Linked DNA regions of Pseudorhodoplanes sinuspersici. The main gene of each other region encodes a partner of the protein of the gene in region 2 in a complex. Links are inferred from orthologs where the notes say so. Each region holds a gene or a part of one and is shown on either strand. Other genes may lie near its edges. The genes, in order: tsaD and tsaB.

The links.
Region 1: the proteins of tsaB (region 2) and tsaD are in contact, whole or in part, in a solved structure (PDB 4WQ4), measured with the Escherichia coli proteins. The link is inferred for Pseudorhodoplanes sinuspersici from one-to-one orthologs.

Annotation. Positions count from the first base shown.
Region 1 is NZ_CP021112.1:1,709,297-1,719,060, forward strand. What follows is about bases 6,927-9,764. They hold tsaD (tRNA (adenosine(37)-N6)-threonylcarbamoyltransferase complex transferase subunit TsaD), read left to right. Parts: upstream 6,927-7,732; coding sequence 7,733-8,797; downstream 8,798-9,764. Other genes in these bases: hemC (hydroxymethylbilane synthase), read right to left, coding at 6,927-7,665; CAK95_RS08455 (NAD(P)H-dependent glycerol-3-phosphate dehydrogenase), read left to right, coding at 8,798-9,764. Outside these bases: CAK95_RS08420 (translocation/assembly module TamB domain-containing protein), read left to right, coding at 1-2,814; CAK95_RS08430 (heme biosynthesis protein HemY), read right to left, coding at 2,974-4,566; CAK95_RS08435 (COG4223 family protein), read right to left, coding at 4,580-5,833; CAK95_RS08440 (uroporphyrinogen-III synthase), read right to left, coding at 5,954-6,664; more of hemC, read right to left, coding at 6,670-6,926.
Region 2 is NZ_CP021112.1:1,881,311-1,890,981, reverse strand. The notes cover bases 4,864-7,608. They hold tsaB (tRNA (adenosine(37)-N6)-threonylcarbamoyltransferase complex dimerization subunit type 1 TsaB), read left to right. Parts: upstream 4,864-5,768; coding sequence 5,769-6,449; downstream 6,450-7,608. Other genes in these bases: CAK95_RS09230 (Fur family transcriptional regulator), read left to right, coding at 6,977-7,432; rimI (ribosomal protein S18-alanine N-acetyltransferase), read left to right, coding at 6,446-6,931; CAK95_RS09245 (NifU family protein), read left to right, coding at 5,094-5,651; CAK95_RS09250 (universal stress protein), read left to right, coding at 4,864-4,943. Also shown: CAK95_RS09270 (adenosine kinase), read right to left, coding at 1-80; CAK95_RS09265 (RNA polymerase sigma factor), read right to left, coding at 229-1,488; murein biosynthesis integral membrane protein MurJ, read left to right, coding at 1,638-3,194; trpS (tryptophan--tRNA ligase), read left to right, coding at 3,290-4,324; more of CAK95_RS09250, read left to right, coding at 4,449-4,863; tRNA (N6-isopentenyl adenosine(37)-C2)-methylthiotransferase MiaB, read left to right, coding at 7,669-9,069; CAK95_RS09220 (PhoH family protein), read left to right, coding at 9,126-9,671. UniProt on the Escherichia coli protein: Required for the formation of a threonylcarbamoyl group on adenosine at position 37 (t(6)A37) in tRNAs that read codons beginning with adenine.

The DNA.
Region 1 (9,764 bases), 170 kb from region 2 along the record:
CCGCTGCAGGGTAGCGTAACGCTCGATGCCAATCTCAATCCTGGCGATGCTCAGCACATCATTCGCGCGCGGGTGAACGGAGCCTCAAAGGACGTCGTCACCGGCATCCCAGCCATCGATGGCCTGCTCGGCGGCAATGCGACACTTGCGGGTGGCGTTGCCTATGGCGCGGAAGGGGCAGTGGCGGTGGATAAACTGACGCTCAACGCGATCGGTCTCAGTCTGAGCATGAATGGGCGCATCGATCGCAAGGTCGCCGACCTTTCCACCCGCGCAACGCTGCCAGACCTCAAGCGCGTCGATCCCCGCCTTGAAGGACGCGCCGAAGCGGAGGCGACATTCGAAGGCAATCTCACGGCCCTTGCTGCGAAGATGCGCCTGACGGTGCCGAAAGGCCGCGCAATGGGCGAGGCCCTGGAAGCGCTTACGCTGCATCTCGATGTGCGCGACCTCACCGGCCGCCCCGGCGCAGATGCGCGGCTTACCGGCCGCATCGGCGGCAAACCTGCGAACGGCACTGGCAGCTTCTCCAGTGCCACTGGCAACAGCAGTGCGCCGCACGCTTTCGATGTTGCGATCGGCTCTGTGGCGGCGAAGGGCAACGTCAATGTCAGCGCGGAGGGATTGCTCGACGGAAAGATCGCGTTCGACGCCCGCGATCTTTCCGATCTCTCGGCTCTTGCTTTGACCGAACTCACGGGCACCGTGAAGGCCGATCTCGGCTTCACGGTCAAAGACGGCAAGCAGCACATCGCCGTCAACGCGGTGGCCAGCAAGCTGCGCGCGGCGGGGACTACACTCAATGCCACGCGCATGGATGTCTCCATTGTCGATCCGGCCGGTGCACCGACGCTCAATGGCAAGATGGAGTTGACCGGCCTCTCCGCTGACGCTCTGCGTGTCGACAAGGCGACGCTTATCGCGAACGGTGGCGACGACGGCGCGACCACGCTCAAGCTCGACACCACAGCGCAAGGCGCCGTGCTCACCGCATCGGCGCGGCTCAACGTGAGTGCGGCGACGACCGCCATACGGCTCGACACCTTCCGCGTCACCAAAGGCCGTACCAATCTTGCCTTGTCGGCACCGGCAACCTTCACCCACGAGAGCGGCGCCCTGGTCATCGATCGTCTTGCGCTTGTCACCGGTGGCGGCAGCGCCACGGTGCGCGGCAAAGCGGGCGAGACTCTCGATCTCGACGTGGATCTGCGCAACCTGCCGCTCGCACTCGCCGCGCTTGCCGATCCCAAGCTCGATCTGTCGGGTACGCTAAGTGGCAAGGCGAAGGTCTCCGGTCCAGCAGCCACACCGAACGGCAGCTACGATCTCACCATCTCCCGCATCAGCATGCCGGATCTCGCACGCTCGGGGGTCGGACCTCTGGATGTCAAAGCCAAGGGCGCGCTGAACGCCGGCCGCGTCGGACTCGATATCGGCGTTTCCGGGCCTTCGTTGTCGGGCGTCTCAGTGACCGGCTCGGTACCGATGGGCGCCGGGGCCATGGATGTGAATGTGAAAGGCAGCGTTGCGCTTGGCATCGCCAATGCCATGCTCGCCACGTCGGGCGCTCGCGCTTCGGGCCATGCGATCATCGACGCCAAGATCCAGGGTACGTTTGCTGAACCGCGGGCCGGCGGCACTGTGCGCATTGCCGGAGCCCGCTTCGACGACACTGTCAACGGGGTGACGCTGGACAAGATCGAAGGCGTGATCACGGGGACCGATCGCTCGGTGACGATCACATCTCTCAACGCGCGCACGCAGAATGGCGGCAGCGTCGCGGTGAAGGGCAATGTCGGGCTCGATCCCGCCAGCGGCTTTCCCGGCAAGATGGACATCACGCTGCAGAATGCGGGGCTGGTCTCCAGCGAACTGATGCGGCTCGTCGCCGACGGCCAGCTTGCCCTGTCGGGCAACTTCGCAAGCCGGCCTCGCGTGACGGGACGCTTCGACGTCAGGAGCTTGGACATCAACATCCCGGACAAGCTTCCCGGCGGGGGCGACATGCTGAACGTGCGCCACGTCAATGCTGGATCGGAACAGGACGATGCCAAGCGTAAGGCAACCAAGCCACCCGCAGCGAAAAATCGCTCCAAGCCTACAGACACAGCCTTCGCGGCCGATCTCGACCTCGCCATCAACGCCGACAACAATGTGTTCGTGCGCGGCATGGGTGTGGAAGCCGAAATGGGTGGCAACCTGACCCTCAAAGGCACCAGCGTGGCGCCGGTGACGGTGGGAGCGTTCGAGATGCGGCGTGGCCGGTTCGACGTGCTCGGCCGCCGGCTCGATTTCACCCGCGGCAAAGTGGCATTCAACGGCACGACAGATCCAAACCTCGACTTCATCGCCGAGACGAAGAGTGCCGACGTCACAGCCAAGATCTTGATTTCGGGGCCCGCTTCGCAACCGCAGATCAGCTTCGCGTCGACGCCCGAGCTGCCGCAAGACGAAATTCTGGCGCGCCTGCTGTTCAACAAATCCGCCGGCTCCCTCACCGCCAGCCAGGCCGTCACGGTGGCGCAAACCGTCGCCCAGTTTTCCGGCGGTGGTCCCGGCATGTTGGAGAATGTGCGGCGCTCGCTCGGGGTCGATAGCCTGGACGTCGGCATGGATGAGGCCGGAACCGGAGGTCAGGTCGGCGTCGGCAAGCGTCTGAACGACCGGGTCTACCTCGGCGTCCGGCAGGGCACCTCGCCCGGCTCCAGCAAGGCGACGATCGACATCGACATCATCAACAATATCCGCATTCAGGGGGCGACCGGCGCCGATGGCGGCACTGAAACTGGCATCAGCGCGCAATGGGATTATTAGAGCGTGGTGCCGGCGGAGGGATTTGAACCCCCGACCACCCGCTTACGAAGCGGATGCTCTACCACTGAGCTACGCCGGCCCGACTGCAATGCGGCAAGGCAATCCTGATAGCGGGCCGAACCCGAATTTACAAGGCAAAGCCGCGTCCGTGCGCCGATCTCAGAACATCCGTTTCCAGGCCGGCGCGCTGGCCGGCGATTCGGGCGTCGGATCGGTCTCGTGCTCCGGATTGGCGCCCGGATCGTCGGGCACGGGGGCGATGGGGACGATGGCTTCGGCTTTGACCGGAGCCGCGTGCCGGCGTTCCCGGACGGGCTCCGCGGCGGGACGAGCCGGTTCCGGCGGCAGGGGCTCCGCCTGTGTGACAGGATCGGGCGCCGGTTCAATCAGGGGCTTCGCGTCGATGACGGGGGCCGGTGGTGTCTCGATCTCCGAGGCGGCCACCTCATCCACATAAGGCGCGGCCGAGGCGATCTCCGCCACCGGCGCCTTCCATTCGAAGGCATCGATCCGTCCGCTCACCGGCGATATCGGCAGCCAGCGGTCCGATACAAAACCATCGGCCGTCCAGGCCGGATCGCGCAGGGCGTGCACCGCCCGCGCTGTCCATTCGCGGGCGCGGCCTTCATTGGCCGATTCGGCCTGTTCGAGATCGGCCATCAGCAAGGCAACGCGCTGCGATGGCTGGGCGAGGTATGGCGCAATGGCGCGGCGCGCCTCGGGGAATTCGCGTGCGTTAATTGCGGCGCGCGCCAGCGCGAGAGCGCCTTCGATATTGCCCGGGGCGAGAGACGCCAGTTTGCGGGCGCGGTTCAGCCGGTCGAGCGCCGAATCACCAAAGCGGAGATAAACATAGGTCTCGGCAAGATCGGGATGTGGCGAGACCTGCCACGCCCGTTCGATGACGCGGGTGGCTTTGCGCAACTCGCCATTCTCGGCAAGGAAGCGCGCCGCCAATGCCGCCGCCGGGGCGAGGTCGGGCGCAAGCTTCACCGCTTCGAACACCAAGGCCTTCGCCGTTTCGCGGTCGCTATCCTCAAGCGCGAGCGCATGGGCCGTCAGCAATACGGCGCGCTGCCGCTTGAATGTGTTGCGATCGAGCGCGCCCGACGCGCGGTTGCGCTCCAGCATGTCGAGCGCGCCGGCAAAGTCGCCGCTGGCGCAACGAATTTGCAGCACCGCTTGACCAGCCCACGGCAAGGACGGCGCGATTTTCGCCGCCTCTTCCGCATAGAGCCGCGCATCGGCCATGTCATCGCGGCGTTGCGCTTCGATGAACAAACCGCGCAAGCCGAGCAGCCTCGTCGGCTCATGTTGCGTCATGGCGCGGAATGTCCGCTCGGCTTCGGCGCGATCGCCGGCGAGTTGCGCCGATTGCGCGCTCAGCAACAAAGCCAGCGGTTCGTGAGGGGCGATCTTTCGCACATCGTCGGCGTGACGTTGCGCTGTGCGCGTATCGCCCGCGCCAACGGCGATCAAGCCGCGCATGATCGCACGGCGTCCGCGTTCCTCACGCCTGTTGCGCATCGCCGCCGCGATGCGTCCGGGGCTGCGCCACAAACCGCGCAAGATCGACCAGATGACGATGCTGGCGGCAATCACCAGCAACAGAATGGCCAGCATCACCATCAGCGATGTTTCGATGCGCCAGCCAAGCCAGGTGATCGCAACCTCGCCCGGCCGGTCGGCGATCCAGGTGACACCGAGCGCAATCAGCCCGAGAACGACAAGAAAAATCGCAACGCGGATCATTGATGGTTCCGCCTCACGAGCCGGACTTGGTGAGCGCGGTCAGCGCATTCTGCGAGAGCTCGCGCGCGGCAGCGATCGCCGCGTTGCGTGCTTCGGCCTTGGCAATCCAGCTTTGCGCCGGTGCACGCGCATCCGGTGGCAGCTTTGCGAGTTCAGCCAGCGCGCCGCGGATATCGGCACTCTCGGCGCGCACTTCGATGCGCGCCTTCACATTGCCGGGATCGTCACCGGCAATGTCGCCGGCGGGACGGACGCGCACGATTTTCTCGGCATTCGCCTGCAGCCGTTCGAGGAAGGTGCCTTGTGAAGCCTCCTGGGTGCGGGCCGTTTTCCAGATCACCGGCATCAGGCTCGCGAGTTCGCGGCCGAGTGCCGCCGCGGTCGGCACGCCGCCAGCCGCAAACGGCTCAAGTGTCGTGACGGCGCGGGCATCGGCAGAGAGCGCTTTTGCCGCCGATAATTCCGTGCCGAATGGCATGCCGCTCTCGACCGCATTGCGCAACGCCATGCTCACAATGGCGAGGCGGCTGCGGACATCGTCGACCGGTTCATTGGCTCTCCGCTTCAATTCGGTTTCGCTCGAGCGCGCGGTTTGTTCGATCGCCCGTGCCGATTGCTCCAACGTGGCGATGCGGCTTGTCAGCGTATCGATTTCGGCGCGCGATTCTGCCGTGGCAGGGTTTGTCTTCTGCGCGGCTTCGGCTGCGGCGGCTGCACTGGTTGCGCGTTCGCTCGCCTGACGGGCGATGGTGGCGATTTCATCGCTGCGCTTCTCGCGTGCCGCCGCCATGTCGGTTGCGGTTTTCACCGCAGCTTCCGCCGCCGCGATGCGGGCCAGCAATTGCGTATCTGGCTGCCGCGGCGCGGCGACTGCAGCCTCCAGTTTGCTCAACCGTGTCTGCAATTCCGGATTGGACGCGAATTGCGCCGGCGCGACCGCAGCGGTAGGCCCGAACAGGCGCCCCGCGAGCCATTGCGAGGCGCCAAAGCCGATGACGAAAAATACTGCAGCCGCCGCAGCCGCCGCGGCGATGACGGGCCAGAGTGAGCCTCCACGCTTGCTGCGCGGCGTCTCCGGTGCTGCATTTTCCTGATTCCAAGCTTCGTTGGGCGGCGGTATGTCTTCGGTTTCCCGCGCCGGCGGTACTTCTGTCTCAGGCGCGCTCGTTTCCGATGTGAACTCGCCCGCCTTCAGATCGATCGTGGCCGGACGTTTCGACCGTGGATCGGCTGCGCCTTCAGGTTTCATGGTTTTGTCATCCGTCATGGGCGCAGGTCTCCGGTCGCGAGACGAAAGACAGCCTTGAATCAGGCGGTCTGGGCATCTCTCGATAATAGACGTGATATATTGCAGCAACCAGACGTCAGGCTTCGTTAAAAATCAGGATTAAGAGATCAATTCCAGCATCGCCGCCTCATCAGGGCGAGCGGCAACGGCAATTTGCGTGGCGCCGATGTCCGACAAAGGCTCGGACGCGCGCCTTGAGAGACAAAAATGCTTCAAGCCGGCGGCGGCTGCCGTAACATTGCTTTCGCGCGCGCAGGCGACGAAGATTTCAGTGCTGCGCCGTGAATAATGCAGGACGCCGTCGAAACGTCCGGATCTTAATCCGTCGTTAATCTCGGTTGCGAAATGCGCAGCAGCCTTGGCGCGATAGATGACCACAATCTCCAGCCGCAAACCGGCTGGCGCAAGCTCGGCCGCCATATCGCGCGCGCGGTCATCGCCTGCGAGATACAGGAGTGGCTCAGCGTCGCTGGCCACGTGCTGCAGAATGACTTTGGCGAGATCACCGCCGTCGCCATTGGCCGACACGACATCATTGAAGCCCGCGCGTTTTGCCGCCGCCGCTGTCTGCGCGCCGACGGCAAAGCATCGCAACGATGCGAGCCTATCGTGCTGCGGATGCTCCGCGATGGCTCGCGCTGCGTTGCCGCTTGTCATCAACACGGCAGACCAGGGGCCTGCGCCGATCGATACATCAGGGATGTGCTCGATCTCCAGCATTGGCGCGAAGGCGACCTCATGCCCGCGTGCGCGTAAAGCCGCCGCTGTGCGTTCGGCTTCGAAGACCGGCCGTGTCAGCAACAGCCGCAACGGCCTTACTCCTGCACGAAGAAGTCAGCGCCGCCCCGCGCCTTTAATTCCCGGCCGGCATCGTCGCCAAGGTGCACAGCATCCGCAATCGGACCTTGCCGCGTTGTTTCGTGCACTTCGCTGCCGTCGGCGCGCAGGATCATGCCGCGGAAATGGATTTCAGCGCCGCTGATGGTTGCGAGACCCGCAATGGGTGTGCGGCATGAGCCATCGAGCGCCGACAGAAACGCGCGCTCGGTCTCAAGCGCGATCAATGTATCGCGATGGCCGATGGCGGCGATGAGCTCGTGTGTTCGGGGATCATTCTCCCGTGCCTCGATGCCGATGGCGCCTTGTCCGATCGCCGGCGGAAAAGCATCCAGTGGCAGAATGGCCGTTGCTTCGTGCTCAAGGCCAAGACGCTTGAGTCCGGCCAGTGCCAGCAATGTCGCATCGACTTCGCCTTCTTCCAGCTTGCGCAGCCGTGTCTGCACATTGCCGCGAAACACCGTCACGCGAAGATCGGGACGCAGCCGCTTCACCAGCGCCTGACGCCGCAGTGAGGCCGAGCCGACCAGCGCGCCTTGCGGCAGATCGGCAATCGACGATGCCTTGCGGCTAATGAAGACGTCGCGGACATCCTCGCGCTCGAGGCAGGCGATCAACGCAAGGCCGTCCGGTAACCAGGTCGGCATGTCCTTCGAGGAATGCACGGCAATATCGACCGCGTTGTCGAGCAAAGCCTCCTCGATCTCCTTGGTGAACAAGCCCTTGCCGCCGGCTTCGGAGAGCGGCCGGTCGGTGATCTTGTCGCCCGTCGTCTTGATGACATGAATCTCGATGGCGTCCGGCGCACAGCCGTGTACGGCAGCCAGCCGGTCGCGAACGGTATAAGCCTGCGCCAGCGCCAGCGGCGAGCCGCGCGTGCCGATCCGCAATAAAACCCCGGAAGATGCCGATTGCACCGTCGAACCTCGTAATGCTACCCCGGACACATATTCAGTGAACCGGCGGCTGGCCATAGGGCCGCTTTCCGGCCAAGAAAGCAACTTGAAAGCAGTCTGAAAGCACCACGTAAAAAGGCGCCCGATGATCGTTCTCGGCATCGAGACAACATGCGACGAAACCGCCGCCGCCATCGTTTCGCGGGATGCGGACGGCCGCGGCCAGATCCTATCCAACGTCGTCCTGTCGCAGACCGATGAGCATGCCGCGTTCGGTGGTGTGGTGCCAGAGATCGCTGCGCGCGCGCATGTCGAAGTGCTCGATCTCCTGATCGCCCGGGCGCTGGATGAGGCGCAATGCGATCTGTCCGCCGTTGACGGGATTGCCGCGGCCGCCGGGCCGGGCCTGATTGGCGGCGTCATCGTCGGGCTTACGACGGCGAAAGCGTTGGCGCTCGTCAATCGCACGCCGCTGATCGCGGTGAATCATCTCGAAGCGCATGCGCTCACCGCGCGGCTGACCGATGGCGTCGATTTCCCCTATTGCCTGTTCCTTGCATCCGGTGGTCATACCCAGATCGTCGCGGTGCGCGGCGTCGGCGATTACGTTCTGCTCGGCAACACGATGGACGATGCGATTGGCGAAGCTTTCGACAAGACCGCGAAGCTGCTCGGTCTGCCCTATCCCGGCGGACCGCAAGTCGAGCAGGAAGCAAAGCGCGGCGATCCGAACCGTTTCGCGCTGCCGCGGCCGCTGCACGGGCGGCGCGAGCCTGATTTTTCCTTGTCGGGTTTGAAGACCGCCCTGCGCGTCGAAGCCGAACGCATTGCGCCGATCAATGATCGCGACGTGGCCGATCTTTGCGCTTCATTCCAGCAGGCGATTGTCGATCTGATCTACGACCGGTTGCGGATGGGCCTTCGCGTTTTCGCCGAACGTTATGGTGTGCCGAATGCCCTTGTGGCGGCCGGCGGCGTTGCCGCCAATCAGGCGGTGCGCGGCGTATTGCAACGCTTGGCGACACAAGCCGGCATTCAATTGGTTGTGCCGCCGCCGGCTTTGTGCACCGACAACGGCGCGATGATCGCCTGGGCCGGCGCTGAACGGTTGGCGGCAGGGCTGACGGATCAGCTCGACGTCGCGCCGCGCGCCCGCTGGCCGCTTGAGCAGGTGGCCGGGTCGCATGTCGATGTCAGAACGCAAGGCTGAATGCGCATGAGCTATCAGCGCATCTCGGTGATCGGTGGTGGAAGCTGGGGCATCGCACTTGCAAGCGCCGCAAAACGCGCCGGCCGCGATGTTATCTTATGGACGCGCAGCCAACAGGACGCCGACATCCTCGATCGTAAACGTGAAAGTTCGCGGTTACCGGGGGCGACCATCGACAGCGATATTGCGATCACCGCCGATCTCACCAAAGCTGCGCAATGCGATGCCATGCTGCTCGTCGTTCCGGCGCAAGCCTTGCGCGAAGTCGCTTTGTCGCTTGCCCCCGTGATCGCGCCTGACACACCGGTCCTCGCCTGCGCCAAGGGCATCGAACGCGGCACGCGCAAATTCATGACCGAGGTCATTGTCGAAACGGCGCCCAAGGCTGCACCGGGAATCCTGTCCGGTCCGAGCTTTGCCTCCGATGTGGTGCGTGGATTGCCGACCGCGGTCACGCTGGCCGCGCGTGATGAGAAGACGGCCTCGGCGCTCGCCCATGCGCTCGGTTCGGCGACGTTTCGCCCTTATCACTCGACCGATCTGCGCGGCGTCGAGATCGGCGGCGCAGCCAAGAACGTTCTGGCGATTGCGGCCGGCATCGTATCGGGCCGAGGGCTTGGCGCCAGCGCCGCCGCGGCACTGACGACGCGCGGCTTCGCGGAGCTGACGCGGTTCGGACGGGCGCTCGGCGCAAAGCCCGAAACGCTGACCGGTCTGTCCGGTCTCGGCGATCTCATCCTCACCTGCTCGACGCCGCAATCGCGCAATTTCTCGCTCGGCCTTGCGCTCGGCCAGGGACTTTCGCCGCTCGAAGCGATCGCCAAGACCAGTCTGGCCGAAGGCGTGTATACGGCGGCGGTTCTCAATGACATGGCGCGCGAGCACAATGTCGATATGCCGATCGTCGCCGCCGTTGCCGATGTGGTCGAAGGGCAGGCGAGCGTCGACGAAGCGATCAGCCGATTGC
Region 2 (9,671 bases):
AGAAAGTCGTCCTCGGCGCGCGCAATCACGTCGACAATGGCATTGCCGATTCCGAGAACATCGTAGCGGGGAGAGGTCATTCGTGGGTCCTTGGTTGCAAGTCCTTGGGTTGCAAGGCGGCGCACTATAGCCATGCGAGACAGCGTGGCAAATACGGCGGGTTTCTTTTGGAAAAAAGTCGAGAGTGGGAACGCTATTGCCCACGATGGGCATCGTATTTGACGTCGGTCAGGACGCGCAGGCCGCTGCCCGTTCCCTCAACAAAGCGCGCTCGCGCTCATTGCGGGTCAATAATGCGGCACGCTCGAATTCTGCGCACGCCTCTGCATGCCGGCCGAGTTTGACGAGAAGGTCGCCGCGAACGCTCGGCAGCAGGTGGTAGTTTTTGAGCGTGACCTCGCCGACGAGCGCATCGGCAATCTCAAGCCCCGCCGCCGGACCAAACGCCATGCCCACCGCAACGGCGCGATTCAGCTCGACAACGGGCGACGGCGAGACCTGCGCAAGCACGCGGTAGAGCGCCGCAATCTGCTTCCAGTCCGTGTCTTCTGCTTTTCGCGCCCGCGCGTGACAAGCCGCGATGGCGGCTTGCAGCGTATAAGGACCAGGAGGCGCGGCCGTCATTTCGGCACGCGCCAAAGCCGCAAGACCACGCCGGATCAGAAGCTGGTCCCAACGCGAACGATCCTGATCGAGTAGCAGGATCGGATCGCCTGTCGGCCCGGTGCGGGCGGCAAAGCGCGACGACTGGATTTCGAGGAGCGCGACAAGACCGTGCACTTCCGGTTCGCCGGACGCGAGCCCGGCAAGAATGCGCCCGAGGCGCAAGGCTTCCTCACACAGTTGCGGCCGTATCCAATCAGCGCCGCTGGTTGCCGAATAGCCCTCGTTGAAAATCAGGTAGATCACGCCGAGTACGGCCAACAATCGTCCGCTCCGATCATCGCCATGCGGCACTTCGAAGGGGACGCGCGCCTCAATCAGCGTGCGCTTGGCGCGGACGATCCGCTGCGCGATGGTTGGCTCCGCCACGAGAAAGGCGCGGGCGATTTCATCGGTCGTCAGACCACCCAGCAATCGCAAAGTCAGCGCAACCTGCGCTTCGCGTGACAACACCGGGTGACAGGCGGTGAAGATCAGACGCAGCAGATCGTCATCGATATCGTTGTCGAGTGCGGCATCGAAATCGGGAATGGCCAGTTCATCTGCTTGCAGATCGCGGCCGATGTCTTCGTGCTTGCGATCCCGCATTCTGGCGCGGCGGAAATGATCGACCGCACGCCGTTTGGCGATGGTTATCAGCCATGCGCCGGGCTTCTCAGGCACGCCATTCTTCGGCCAGGTCTCCAGCGCCGCAACAAGTGCATCCTGCGCCAGCTCTTCAGCCATCCCGACATCGCCGGTGAATCGGGCAAGGCCGGCGATCAGCTTTGCCTGTTCGATCCGCCAGATGGCGTGGATAGCCTGATGGGTGTCAGTCGCTGTCACGGCGGCCGATTCACCACCTTCAATCGGTCGGTGCAAGCGGCATTGTGCGGCACTCAAGCCGACCTAGCTTGCATTCTGTTTCTTGATCCGCTTGGCCGGTATAAGACAGCCGCTGGAACTTTAAACCCGCAATGAGGGCCACCTTTTCCATGTCCATCGCCCGAAATGTCGCGATTGTCGGCGCGGCGACGCTGGCGTCGCGCGTCCTTGGCTTCGTGCGCGATGTGGCGATTGCCGGATTGTTCGGCGCAGGCGCGCGCGCCGACGCTTTCGTCGTGGCATTTCAGTTCTCCAATCTGGTCCGTCGGCTGCTCACCGAGGGCGCACTGAATTCGGCTTTTGTGCCGCTCTATCTGCGGCGGCGCGATGAAGGCGGAGAAAAAAGTGCCGGAGCCTATGCCGGAAAGCTGATCGGCACGCTCACACTGGTGTTGCTGTGCGTTTCAGCCCTGCTAGCGCTGGCAATGCCGCTCTTGATGATCGGGCTGGCGCCCGGGTTCGGCGGTCATGATCCACGCATGACGCTCGCCGTCGAAATGGCGCGTCTGATGCTGCCTTATCTTGTCCTCGCCGGGCCTATCGCGGTGTTGATGGGTGTCCTCAACGCCAATCATCGCTATTCGACGGCGGCGGCCGCCGCCGTGATGTTCAATATCGTTATTCTCATCGCAATTGCCGTGATCGTCCTGATGAAGTGGGGTGACAGCGACCGCTCGGCGTGGCTGGTGGCAATCGCCGTGGCGCTGGCGGGTCTCTGCCAGCTTGTGCTGGTCGGCATCACGGTGCTGATCGGGCCGGAGAAGGCGACACCGCTCGGCGTTCTTCCACGCAATGACGCGCAACGTTTCGTGGCGCTGGCGATACCCGGCCTGATCGCAAGCGGGGTTCCGCAACTCACCATGATTGTCGCCGTCATGATCGCTTCAGATTGGCCGGGCGCGGTGTCGTGGTTGTATTATGCGAACCGCCTGGTGGAATTGCCGCTCGGCATTGTCGGCATCGCCATTGGCACGGTGATGACACCGGCCCTGTCGCATGCCGCGCGCGGCAAGGACCGCGAGCTTGGCCCGCGCACTATTCGGCATGGCATCGAAATGGCGCTTGGTCTCGCCTTTCCCGCTGCGATTGCTCTGATGCTACTGGCATGGCCGATCGTGCATATCCTGTTCGAACGCGGCGCTTTCACGAGCACCGACAGCTATGCCACCGCGACCATGCTTGGTTTACTTGCCATCGGCCTGCCGGGCCATGTGCTGGTAAAGGCACTGTCGCCCGTGTTTTTTGCGCATGAGGATACGCGCACGCCGATGATGGCTGCCGGCGTCGGATTGATCGCGGCTTTCTTCGGCAGCCTCGCCTTCATGCTCGCTGCCAGACCGTCTGGAATAGCTTTATCCATTGCAGCATCAGGCTGGATCAGCGCGGCCATGCTGTGGCTGCTCGCGACGCGACGCGGGCTTTTGACGATCCCCGTTTCTGCCTGGCGCCGTCTGGCCCTGATTGCGCTCTCGGCCGCCATCATGGGCGCCGTCGTTCGTCTTGTGGCGGCGCAAGCAAGCTTGTTCGCGCAAGGCGATGGCCGACTCCTTCAGATCGCCCTTCTGACGGTTGTCGTCGGGGTCGGGCTCCTCGTCTATGCAGCCTGTCTCTGGCTGTTCGACATCGTCCGCACCAGCGATTTGCGCACGACCTTCCGGCCCCGGTAGGGCCCGACGATGAATACTTGCCATGGAATACTTGCCATGACGTGGCATGGCGTGGCATTCACCCGCGCTCTATACTATTCACCGCAGAGGCCGCGATGGCGTTCAAACAACTGGTATTTTCCGGCGTCCAGCCGACGGGAAATCTGCATCTCGGCAATTACCTCGGCGCCATCACCAAATTCGTCGACCTGCAGAAGACTTTTGACTGCATTTACTGCGTCGTCGACATGCATGCGATCACGGTCTGGCAGGATCCGGACGAATTGCGACGGACGATTCGCGAGGTGACTGCAGCCTTCATCGCAAGCGGCATCGACCCGAAGAAGAACATCGTCTTCAACCAGAGCCAGGTTGCCGAGCATGCCGAGCTCGCCTGGGTGTTCAATTGCGTTGCGCGTATGGGCTGGCTGAATCGCATGACGCAATTCAAGGAAAAGGCCGGCAAGGATCGCGAAAATGTCTCGGTCGGACTGTTCGCCTATCCGAGCCTGATGGCGGCTGACATTTTGATCTATCGCGCGACCCATGTCCCGGTCGGCGAGGATCAGAAGCAGCACCTCGAATTGTCGCGCGACATCGCACAGAAATTCAACAACGACTTCGGCGCACAGATTGCGAAATACGGCTTTGGCGACATGTTCTTCCCGCTGCCGGAGCCAGTGATTCAAGGTCCAGCCACGCGCGTCATGTCGCTGCGCGACGGCTCGAAGAAAATGTCAAAATCCGATGCGTCGGAATATTCGCGCATCAACTTGACGGACGATGCCGACACGATCGCGCAGAAAATCCGCAAGGCAAAGACAGATCCGGAACCGCTGCCAAGCGAAGAGAAAGGTCTCGAAACGCGGCCTGAAGCGGACAATCTCGTCGGCATCTACGCGGCGCTGAAAGACATCAGCAAGACCGAAGTGCTGCGCGAATTCGGTGGCGCGCAATTCTCGTCGTTCAAAACGGCACTTGTCGATCTCGCGGTCGAAAAGCTCGGGCCGATCGGCGGCGAGATGAAACGTCTGGTCGCCGATCCGGCTTATATCGATCAGGTTCTGGGCGATGGCTCCGATCGCGCGCGCGCGATCGCGGCGGAGACGATGAAATCCGTCAAGGATATTGTTGGATTCGTGCGACGCTGACCGTCGCTGCAATTCGAATGTCAAGTCCGACATTGTCTTGTGACCATCGCACTTGCCGTGGCACCATCGGTCGCGCTACGTCGTGCGCGCGACCAGCGCTAGGCCGTTATTCAGGGGAAGGTCGATGAGCCGCAAACGCCGCTCTTATGAATCCGGCCATAAGCCGAAATATCTCGTCATCGTGGACGACACGCCGGAAGGCGACCGCGCAATTTATTATGCGAGCCGTCGCGTTTCGCGCGTCGGCGCCAGCATGATCATGCTGCGCGTGGTCGATATCGAGGACCGCAACCAGCAATGGCTTGGCGTTGCCGACATCATGCGCGCCGAAGCGCACGAGGAAGCCAACGCCGCGCTCGATCGCGCCTCCGGACGCGCCAATGGCGTGGCCGGCATCACGCCGGAACGGGTGGTGCGTGAAGGCAAATGGATCGAGCAGATTTTGCAGTTGATCGACGAGGATGAGGACATCGCCAATCTGGTCCTGGCCGCAGGCACCGGGTCCGAGGGGCCCGGGCCGCTGATTTCCGCTATCGGCCGGACCACCCTCGATTTGCCAATCCCGGTGACCGTCGTGCCCGGCCATCTCACCGATGACGAGCTGGATGCGCTGACCTAGGGATTGGGGAGCATCGCGTGGCGCGACGCCGGTTCCGCATTTTCCGGCACGTTATGCTCCCGGTTGACCTTGGCCAATAAAGCGCCACTTATAGGGGTGCCCGTGGCGAGTGCGCCCGACGCGATCCTTTCAAAGCCGAGAGCTAAGCCGATGTTCATCCAGACCGAAGCCACGCCGAACCCGGCGACCCTGAAGTTCCTCCCGGGCCGTACCGTGCTCGACGGCACTCTGGAAATGACCAACCGCGAACAGGCGGCGAAATCGCCGCTGGCCGAGAAGCTGTTTGATATTCCCAATATCAGCGGCGTGTTTTTCGGCTCGGACTTTATCACCGTGACCAAGGCCGCCGGCGAATGGCAGCAGCTCAAGCCGCTTATCCTCGGCGCGATCATGGAGCATTACATGTCCGGCGCACCGCTCCTGCGGGATGGCGCCGACACAGGCGGCGCGGACGAAGACGAATTTTTTGATGCTGCCGACGAAGAGACGGTGAATACGATCAAGGAATTGATCGAGACGCGTGTTCGTCCGGCCGTCGCCAATGACGGCGGCGATATCACCTTCCGCGGTTTCAAGGACGGTGTCGTTTTTCTGTCCATGAAGGGCGCCTGCTCGGGCTGCCCCTCCTCTACGGCAACGCTGCGGCATGGCATCCAGAACCTGCTGCGGCACTTCGTGCCGGATGTCACTGAGGTTCGTCCGGTCTAAACCGCCCCCTCCACGCTTTCTTGCATCTTTGTCGTTCCGCGAAGGCGGAGACCCATACACGGCACTGCCATATGGGCCTGCCTTCGCGAGAACGGCTATACGATGTATGACATCCGCATGCTCGTTCTTGCCATCGACACAGCATTAGAAGCCTGCTCGGCCGCGATCTTCGATTCCGTGCAGGGCATTGTGATCGCCAGCGATACGCAGATCATGACCCGCGGTCATGCCGAAGCGCTGATGCCGCTCGTGGCCGGCGTGATGGAGCAAAGTAAGATGGCATTCGCCGATCTTGACCGCCTTGCCGTGACCGTCGGGCCCGGCAGCTTTACCGGTCTTCGTGTCGGCATTGCCGCAGCCCGCGGATTGGGGCTGGCGACGAAGAAGCCGGTGATCGGCGTCACCACACTTTCCGCATTGGCAGCACCCTACATTGCCACCGACCCGGCAACACCGGTCGCAGCCGCGATCGACGGTCGCCACCGGCATATTTATCTGCAGCTCTACGGCGCTGGCGGCCATGTGTTGCTGTCGCCACGGATCGTGCCTGTTGCCGAAGCCGTGCATGCCGCCGCCGGCGCTTCGGCGCGGCTTGTGGGCTCAGGCGCGGCCATGATGGCCGAGATCTGGCCCAATCAAGAGAAGCCGCCGCAGATCGACGAGCGGCGCGCACCCGATATCGATTGGGTGGCAAGGCTCGGTGCTATCGCCGCGCAACAAGATGCACCGCCAAAGCCGCTGTACCTGCGCCCACCCGACGCCCACCCGCAAACATCAGCAAAACTGCCGCGCCGATGAAATGGCTGTTTGAATTACTCTCGCCGGCCCGGCCGCCGGTTATATCCGATGCCGCGACACGCGACGCCTCAGCCATTGCAAGGCTGCATGCGGCTTCATTTCAACGTGGATGGAGTGAAGACGAAATCGAGCACATGCTGCTCGACCGGAATGTGGTCGCGCATCGCGCCACGATCGGAAAGAATTTCGCCGGCTTTATCATCTCGCGCATGGCGGCGGACGAAGCCGAAATTCTATCCATCGCGGTGTCATCGTCCTATCGCGGCCGCAATATTGCGCGCACGATATTGCGGCACCATCTCGGGCGTCTGGCGGCCTTCGGTGTGCGGACCGTGTTTCTGGAAGTCGATGAAGGCAACGTGTCGGCCCTGCGGCTTTATCGCCGTGCGGGATTTGTGGAAGTTGGGCGCAGAGACGGCTATTACCCAAGCACATCGGGGCGGCCGACAAGCGCATTGGTGTTGCGGCGCGATCTCGCCTGATGGACGGGCGATGGCCCTGCTTCTAAAATGGGCCGACAAGCGGAGATGGATGTGGCCTTAAAGGCAGCCAACTTGAAGAACCCGACCAGCATCGAGGCGCGCTGCGCCGAAAAGGGAATGCGCATGACCGAACAGCGGCGCACCATTGCCCGCGTGCTCAACGATGCCGACGATCACCCCGATGTCGAGGAATTATATCGCCGCTGCGCCAAGATCGACGACCGTATTTCAATTTCGACCGTATATCGGACGGTGAAGCTGTTTGAGGATTCCGGGATCATCGAGCGCCACGATTTCCGCGAGGGACGGGCGCGTTTCGAGCAAATTTCGGACGTCCATCATGACCACCTGATCAACCTGCGGACCGGCGAGGTCATCGAATTCCAGTCCGAGGAGATCGAGCGGCTGCAGGCGGAGGTAGCACGGAAGCTGGGCTACAAGCTGATCGACCACCGCCTGGAACTTTATGCCGTGCCGCTGGACGACGAGAAGAAGAACTGAGGATGAATTTCGGTAATTAAATACCGAATTCGCCCTCCAAAATCTTGAAGCTGGAAAATTTCGGCCTATTTCGCCCAAGGATTGGCCCCGCAAGGGTTTATCCTGAGCGGTCGCATTCCTTTTTGGCCGATTTGGCTGTAAAGATGGGTCTAGGAACCCCGGTATGTCTGTCGTATTTGCACTGAAGGATCAGGACCGTTGACGCATTCCGCGCCGACAGCGCCCCATCACGCGGCATGACCGGACCCCGCAAGCTCTACATCAAGTCCTACGGCTGTCAGATGAACGCCTACGACTCGCTTCGTATGGCGGACATGCTGGCCCCGGAGGGATTCAGCGAGACGAATGACGCGAATGATGCCGATCTCGTCGTGCTGAACACCTGCCATATCCGCGAGAAAGCCGCCGAAAAGGTTTATTCCGAGATCGGCCGCCTGCGGATGATGAAGGACGAGGCCGCCAGCGCCGGCCGCAAGGTCACTATCGCGGTGGCCGGTTGTGTGGCCCAAGCTGAAGGCGCCGAGATTATGCGGCGTGCGCCGGCTGTTGATCTGGTCGTCGGGCCGCAGAGTTACCATCGCCTGCCACGTCTATTGGAACAGGCAGCGCGCGGCGAACGGCCGGTCGAAACCGAATTTCCGGCAGAAGACAAATTCGATTTTCTCAAAAATCCGACGCGCGAAAAAATCCGTGCGCGCGGCGTCAGCGCGTTCCTGACAATCCAGGAAGGATGCGACAAATTCTGCACCTTCTGCGTAGTGCCCTATACGCGCGGCGCCGAAGTTTCCCGGCCGGTGGCAAAAATCCTGGCTGAAGCGTTGCGGCTTGCCGATGCCGGCATTCGCGAAATCACGGTGATCGGCCAGAACGTCAATGCCTATCACGGCGACGGACCGGATGGTCAGACCTGGACCCTGGCGCGGCTGCTGCGGCGATTGGCCGATATCCCGGGCATCGACCGTCTGCGCTACACGACAAGTCACCCGCGCGATGTCGATGACAGCCTTATTGCCATGCATCGCGATCTGCCGGAATTGATGCCGCAACTCCATCTGCCGGTGCAGTCGGGCTCCAATCGCATACTCGATGCGATGAATCGGCGACATACCCGTGACGATTATCTTCGTGTCGTCGACCGGCTGCGCAGCGCGCAACCAGCAATGGCCTTCACATCGGATTTCATCGTCGGTTTTCCCGGCGAAACCGATGCCGATTTCCAGGATACGATGAGCCTGATCGAGGATGTCGGCTTTGCGGGCTCCTTCTCGTTCAAATATTCGCCGCGCCCGGGCACGCCGGCTTCCGATATGGACAATCAGGTTGCCGAGAGTGTGAAAACGCAACGCCTGAAGGAATTGCAGGAATTGATCGACCGGCAATTGGCCGCATTCAGCCGCAATTGTGTCGGCCAGACGCTGGATGTCCTGTTCGAGAAAGTCGGCCGCCATCCGGGACAGATCGTCGGCAAGTCGCCCTATCTGCAACCCGTGCAAGTCATGGCGCCGCCATCCCTGATTGGCACAATCGCGCCGGTGAGAATCGACGATACTGGAAGCTACAGTTTGTTTGGAACAGTTGCAGCACAGGACGCGGCAGAGCCACCGCGATATGCGCCGCTGGCCGCGATGGGAGCATGACCGTCTTGCGCAATTACAAGCCGGGCCAAAACACAGCGCTTCAAGGTTCTCCAATCATGCCGAAAGCCGGCGATGAACCGCCGACACAAACGATGCTGGCTTTCGATGATAACAAGCTGGCATCGACCCTGTTCGGCCAATACGGGCAGAACCTCGCGCTGATCGAACGCAAGCTCAACGTCGTGGCCGATTCGCGTGGCAATCATGTCACCATCGAAGGTGCGCGCGAGGCCTGTGACCAGGCACGGCAGGTGCTCGAAACCTTGTACGAGCAACTCAAGAGCGGCGGCGATCTGGTACAGGGCGATGTCGAAGGCGCCATTCGCCAGACGGTGTCGCAAGGCACGCTGTTCGACAGCGACCCTGCAACAGCGCGACCAAACTTCGCCGATATTCCCTTGCGCAAACGCAATGTGCGCGCCCGCACGGCGGGACAGGACGCTTACATTCGCGCACTGAAGCGTCATTCCCTTGTCTTCGGCATCGGCCCGGCCGGTACCGGCAAAACCTGGCTCGCCGTCGCGCATGCGATATCGCTGTTCGAACGCAAGGAAGTCGACCGCATTATCCTGTCGCGTCCGGCAGTCGAGGCCGGCGAACGG